DNA from 2 places in the Streptomyces sp. NPDC039480 genome. Region 1 is predicted to be linked to the other one. Evidence: riboswitches for the same ligand, from Rfam matches in the RefSeq annotation. Region 1 holds a riboswitch; the other holds the start of a gene.
The links. A riboswitch is a leader RNA that binds a small molecule or an ion and turns the genes downstream of it on or off. The one in region 1 is predicted to bind glycine.

Region 1 (3,271 bases):
GACCGCGGGGAGCTGGGCGAAGACGACGTCACCGAGCGCGTTGGCCGCGTGCTCCGTGATGCCGACCGTCGCCACGCCGTCCTCGGTGGCCGACAGCCACTCGTGCTCCTTGCTGTAACGCAGCTGCTGGGGGTTGCTCATGAGTCGAATTCTCCTGTACGCGGGTGGGTGCTGCGGAACGGGGACGATGTGCGGGGGGTCACTTCTGGCGCTTGTAGAACGGCAGGGCGACGACCTCGTAGGGCTCATGCGTACCGCGGATGTCGACGCCGACACCCTGCGTGCCCGGGGCCGCGTGCTCGGCGTCGACGTACGCCATCGCGATCGGCTTGCCCAGCGTCGGGGACGGGGCGCCGGAGGTGACCTCGCCGATGACCTTGCTGTCGGCGACCACGGAGAAGCCCGCGCGCGGGACCCGGCGGCCCTCGGCGACCAGACCGACCAGCTTGCGCGGCGGGGCGGTCTCGGCGCGCTCGGCGGCCGCGGTCAGGGCCGCGCGGCCCACGAAGGAGTCCGACTGCGACGTCTTCTCGAACTTGACCACCCGGCCGAGCCCGGCGTCGAACGGCGTCAGCCCGGCGGTCAGCTCGTGCCCGTACAGCGGCATGCCCGCCTCCAGGCGCAGCGTGTCGCGGCAGGAGAGACCGGCAGGGACCATGCCGACGGGCGTGCCCGCCTCCATGAGCGCGTTCCACAGCTGCTCGGCGTCAGCGGGGGAGACGAAGAGCTCGAAGCCGTCCTCGCCGGTGTAGCCCGTGCGGGCGATCAGCGCGGAGACGCCCGCGACGGTGCCGGGCAGGCCCGCGTAGTACTTCAGGTTGTCCAGGTCCGCATCCGTGACTGACTTCAGGATGCCGGGGGACTCGGGACCCTGGACGGCGAGGAGGGCGTACGCCTCGCGGTCGTCGCGGACCTCGGCGTCGAAGCCGTCGGCGCGGGCGGTCAGCGCGTCGAGCACGGTCTGCGCGTTCGAGGCGTTGGCGACGACCATGTACTCGGGGGCCTCGGCCTCGCCGAGGCGGTAGACGATCAGGTCGTCCAGGATGCCGCCGTCCTCGGCGACGATCATCGTGTAGCGGGCGCGGCCGACACCGATGGAGCCGATGTTGCCGACCAGCGCGAAGTTCAGGAAGTCCACGGCCTCGGGGCCGGTGACGGTGATCTCGCCCATGTGGGAGAGGTCGAAGAGACCGGCCTTGGTGCGCACGGCGTTGTGCTCGTCGCGCTCGCTGGCGTACCGCAGCGGCATGTCCCAGCCTGCGAAATCGGTCATGGTCGCGCCGAGCGACCGATGGACGGCATCGAGGGCGGTCAGACGGGGGGCAGTGCTCATGAAGGGAACTCCCAGGGCATGACGGGCGAGGTCGATCCTCCCCATCTGTCATCGGAACCTGAGAGGTTCGCCGAGCGTGTCCCGATATGTGAGACGCCCGGCTTGCACCTTGGGTGGGGCCACCGGGGCGGCCCGCTTTTCAGATGTGCCTCGCCCGCGCGGTACGGGGCCTGAGAGATTCAAGGGAGGGACTTGCTCCTTCGGCGCCCCGGGCACGCGTGCGTGCTGGCTCCGGGAACTCTCCCGCGCGGATTCAAACGGCCGGTATGGAGTTGGCGGGCACATCATTGCACGCGACCCTGTCCACGGGGAGCCGTGACCGGACACGGATCGTGTCACCCCGGAATGCTCTTGTGCCGCATTACCTTCTCTTTACACTTGCTGGGGAAAGCAGTACGTGACCGCTACGGGGAGGCCGATCACGGTGCGCAGCAGGACCAGTGTCTTTGCCACTACCACGGGAGTGGCGCTGCCCAAGCAGGCCGCCACCCCTGCCGCGGAGAGCTGCGGCCCGCTCCCCGTGGCCGTCGTCCGGGACCTGCGGCAGCGGGCCGGCCACAGCCCCCGCCGCCTCACCTTCGGCGCGGGCGACCTCGTCGTCGTCTCCGGCCTGCCCGGTGGCGGAAAGTCGACGCTGATGCGGCAGGCCGCCACGGGCCCGCGCATCGACTCCCAGGACACCCGCGACCGCTGGGCCCGCCGCATGCCCCGCCTGCTGCCGTACGCGGTCTACCGCCCCCTGGTCCGCCTCGCGCACTACGCCGGACTGCGCCGCACCCTGCGTACCGGCGTCGGCGTCGTCGTGCACGACTGCGGGACCCAGGCCTGGGTGCGCCGCTGGCTCGCCCGCGAGGCCGCCCGCCGCGGCTCCGCCCTGCACCTGCTGCTGCTCGACGTCCCGGTGGACACGGCGCTCCAGGGCCAGCGCGAGCGCGGCAGAGGCGTCTCGAGGTACGCGTTCACGCGGCACCGCAGGACGGTCGGCCGCCTCGTCGGCGCCACCGAGCGCGGCGACCTGCCGCGCGGCTGCCACTCCGCGGTGCTGCTCGACCGGGCGGCGGCGCAGGCGCTGCGGACGATCGCCTTCGACCGGTGAGGCCACCGGCGCTAGGGTTCGAGCCGCAGGCAGAGCGGTCGCGAGCAGGGGTTGGACAGATGGACTTTCCGGCGCAGGCACATGCCCATCCGTACGGCGGATGGCCGGTCAATGAACTGGAGGAGGTCCTCGCCGCCTCCCTCGGCGCCGACGCGTCGGCGGGCGGCAGGATCGTCGAGGTGCTCGGCCGCAGCCAGATCTGGATCCCGCTGCCGAACGGCGGGGGCCCCGACAGCGGCACCCTGGACCTGCCGACCCTGGAGATCGACGGCCAGGCGTACGTCCCCGTCTTCAGCTCCGAACAGCAGTTCCGGCAGGCCCTGGGTGACGCGGCCGACCGGATGGGCCGCACCGTGGCCCCCGCCGTGGAGTTCGCCCGCGGCCTGCCCCCGCAGCTGGGCATCGCGCTGAACCCGGACGGCACCGTCGGCGTCCCGCTGCCGCCGCCCGCCGTCGCCGAGCTCAGCCGGGCCGGCCGCACCCCGCTGGACGGGCCCGCCACCGGCGGCCGGGTGCGGCTCTACGAACCGGACTGGCAGCACGATCCGGTGGACTTCCTCGCCGCCGCGAGCCAGGAGTTCGAGGCGGCCGGCGTGGTGCTCACCGCCCGCCGCTGCCTGGCCGACGTCGAGACGGACGACCCGGTCCTCTTCGTCGGCGTCGAGCTGTCCACCTGGGACGGCAACGCCCGCGAGCTCCCCATGGAGGCCCTCGGCCGCGCCCTCGGCCGGGTACCGGCCCCGTGGCCGGTGAACCTCGTGCTGCTCGACGTGGCACAGGACCCGGTGGGCGACTGGCTGCGTGCGCAGGTGCGGCCGTTCTACCACCGGATCGCCGCTTAA
Region 2 (3,271 bases), on a different contig from region 1:
GACGACCCGGGAGTGGTGCGGGAGGCCGCGGCGCGGCTCCTTGAGTCCGTGGACACCACGGGAGGGGTGCGGCTGCTCGGCGTGGGCGTCACGGGGCTCGCGGACTACACGCAGGAGGATCTCTTCGCGCAGGCCCAGGCGGCCGAGGCGGCCCTGGCCGGTGCCGAAGAAGCGGCGGGGGAGGCGGTCGGCGGGACAGCGGACGCAGAGGCGGCCGTGAGTGATCCGGAGAAGGAGCGGGCCGAGGAGCCGGTGGTGGCGGTCGAGCGGCGGTGGGTGGCCGGGCACGATGTGCGGCACGCCGAGTACGGGCACGGCTGGGTGCAGGGGAGCGGTCTCGGCCGGGTGACGGTGCGCTTCGAGACGCCGGACTCGCCGCCGGGACGGGTGCGGACGTTCCGGACGGACGACCCGGACCTGGAGCCCGCGGAGCCGCTGCCGCTGGTCAGGGTGGCGATGGAAGAGGGCGTGTGACTGGGTCAGGGGGCTTCCGTGCCGGCGATCCGGCCGAAGTCCTGGTCGGGCGGGGGCGGGGACGGTGGGGCGTTCGGTGGCGTCGTGTCGAGGCCGTAGTGGTGGTAGAGCTGGAGCTCCTGCTCGGGGGAGAGGTGGCGGCCCACGCCGAAGTCCGGGGCGTCCTTGATCAGGGCGCGGTCGAAGGGGATGCGCAGGGTGCCGTCCTCGGCCAGCTCGCTCGGCTCCAGCGGGACGAAGGCGTCGCGGCTGAACAGGCCGGTGCGTATGGCCGCCCACTCCGGGGCGCCGGTGGCGTCGTCGAGGTAGACCTCGTCGATCGTGCCGATCTTGGTCCCGTTCCGGTCGAACGCCTTGCGGCCGATCAGGTTGCGCGGATCGATATCGGTCTGCACGGGCCCTCCAGCTGGTCGCGGCTCGTCGAAAACGGGCGTAACTCATCTTTAATCATTCGTAGTCACTACGAAAGAGCACTTCGGGGCAGGTGGCCACTCGAGGGAACGGCCGGGGCCCTCGCTGGTAGGCTGACGTTTGGCTGCTGACCCCGTGCGGGAGAGCTCTCCGGGACGTGACCCCGGAGGCGCCGAAGGAGCAAATCCTCCCCGGAATCTCTCAGGCACCCGTACCGCACGGATGAGGTCACTCTGGAAAGCAGGGCGGGCGTCGGGCGGGCACGTTCGGAACCCTTCCTCACCGACGGTGAAAGCAGATCTGTCGAAACAGACAGGTCTGTGAAGCTCTCAGGTTGAGATGACAGAGGGGGAGGCCGTCCGGGTACCCGCGCCGTGGTACCCCTCGCAGGTCGTGCAGACCAGGAGGCCTCCGCAATGACTGCCACCCATCGCACCCCGCTCTCGGAGCTTGAGCAGGGCATCCCCTTCGAGCAGCGGCACATAGGGCCCGATGCGGAAGCGCGGGCGAAGATGCTCGCCCAGGTCGGGTACGGCTCGCTCGACGAGCTGACGGCCGCCGCGGTGCCGGATGTGATCAAGAACGCCGAAGCGCTGGACCTGCCCGGCGCGCGCTCCGAGGCCGAGGTGCTGGCCGAGCTGCGCTCCCTCGCCGACCGGAACCAGGTCCTCGACTCCATGATCGGGCTCGGGTACTACGGCACCTTCACCCCGCCGGTCATCCTGCGGAACGTGATGGAGAACCCGGCCTGGTACACGGCCTACACGCCGTACCAGCCGGAGATCTCGCAGGGCCGCCTCGAGGCGCTGCTCAACTTCCAGACCATGGTCGCCGAGCTGACCGGCCTGCCCACCTCCGGGGCCTCGCTGCTCGACGAGGGCACCGCCGCCGCCGAGGCCATGGCCCTCTCGCGTCGTATGGGCAAGGTCAAGGACGGCGTGTTCGTCGTCGACGCCGACGCCCTGCCGCAGACCATCGCCGTCATCCAGACCCGCGCCGAGCCCACCGGTGTCGAGGTCGTCGTCGCCGACCTGAGCGAGGGCCTGCCCGCCGAGGTCGCCGAGCGCGGCGTCGTCGGCGTACTCGTCCAGTACCCGGGCGCCTCGGGTGCCGTCCGTGACATCAAGCCGCTCATCGACCAGGCGCACGAGCTCGGTGCCGTCGTCACCGTCGCCGCCGACCTGCTCGCCCTGACGCTGCTCACCTCGCCCGGCGAGCTGGGCGCCGACATCGCCGTCGGCACGACGCAGCGCTTCGGTGTGCCGATGGGCTTCGGCGGGCCGCACGCCGGTTACATGGCGGTCCGCGAGAAGTTCGCGCGCAGCCTGCCCGGGCGGCTCGTCGGCGTCTCCGTCGACGCCGACGGCAACAAGGCCTACCGGCTCGCGCTGCAGACCCGTGAGCAGCACATCCGCCGCGAGAAGGCCACCAGCAACATCTGTACCGCTCAGGTGCTGCTCGCCGTCATGGCCGGAATGTACGCCGTCTACCACGGGCCCGACGGCCTGAAGGCGATCGCGCGGCGCACCCACCGCTACGCGACGCTGCTCGCCGCCGGTCTCGCCGAGGGCGGTTACGACGTCGTCCACGGCGCCTACTTCGACACGCTCACGGTGCGCGCACCCGGCAAGGCCGAGCAGCTGGTGGCCACCGCCCGCGAGGGTGGCGTCAACATCCACCTCGTCGACGCCGACCACGTCTCCCTGTCCTGCGACGAGACGACCACGCGCCGGCAGCTCAGCGCGGTCTGGGGCGCCTTCGGCGTCGACGCCGACGTCGAGGCGCTCGACGCCGCCGTCGCGGACACGCTGCCCGAGGGCCTGCTGCGCGGCGACGACTACCTGACGCACCCGGTCTTCCACCAGTACCGCTCCGAGACGTCGATGCTGCGCTACCTGCGCAGGCTCGCCGACCGGGACTACGCGCTCGACCGCGGCATGATCCCGCTGGGCTCCTGCACCATGAAGCTCAACGCGACCACCGAGATGGAGCCCGTCACCTGGCCCGAGTTCGGCCAGCTGCACCCCTTCGCGCCCGCCCAGCAGGCCCAGGGTTACCTCACGCTCATCCGTGAGCTGGAGGAGCGGCTCGCCGAGGTGACCGGGTACGACAAGGTCTCCCTGCAGCCCAACGCCGGATCGCAGGGCGAGCTCGCCGGGCTGCTCGCGGTCCGCGGCTACCACCGGGCCAACGGCGACGAGCAGCGCACCGTCTGCCTCATCCCGTCCTCCGCCCACGGCACGAACGCCGCGAGCGCCGTCATGGCCGGCATGAAGGTCGTCGTCGTGAAGACCGCCGACGACGGCGAGGTCGACATAGCGGACCTGCGCGCCAAGATCGAGAAGCACCGCGACGAGCTGGCCGTCCTGATGATCACGTACCCCTC

Region 2: linked by a shared signal. The riboswitch ahead of gcvP (aminomethyl-transferring glycine dehydrogenase) and the one ahead of gcvT (glycine cleavage system aminomethyltransferase GcvT) in region 1 are both predicted to bind glycine.

The regions. Positions count from the first base shown of each region.
Region 1 covers NZ_JBVITX010000010.1:317,994-321,264, reverse strand. Annotated here, with positions in the region: gene gcvH (glycine cleavage system protein GcvH) at 1-141, opposite strand, end outside; gene gcvT (glycine cleavage system aminomethyltransferase GcvT) at 200-1,333, opposite strand; glycine riboswitch at 1,369-1,482, opposite strand; glycine riboswitch at 1,483-1,589, opposite strand; gene ACZ56E_RS29640 (AAA family ATPase) at 1,752-2,429, shown strand; gene ACZ56E_RS29635 (enhanced serine sensitivity protein SseB) at 2,489-3,271, shown strand.
Region 2 covers NZ_JBVITX010000019.1:109,659-112,929, reverse strand. Annotated here, with positions in the region: gene ACZ56E_RS39185 (DNA polymerase IV) at 1-474, shown strand, start outside; gene ACZ56E_RS39180 (PRC-barrel domain-containing protein) at 480-869, opposite strand; glycine riboswitch at 1,014-1,112, shown strand; gene gcvP (aminomethyl-transferring glycine dehydrogenase) at 1,302-3,271, shown strand, end outside.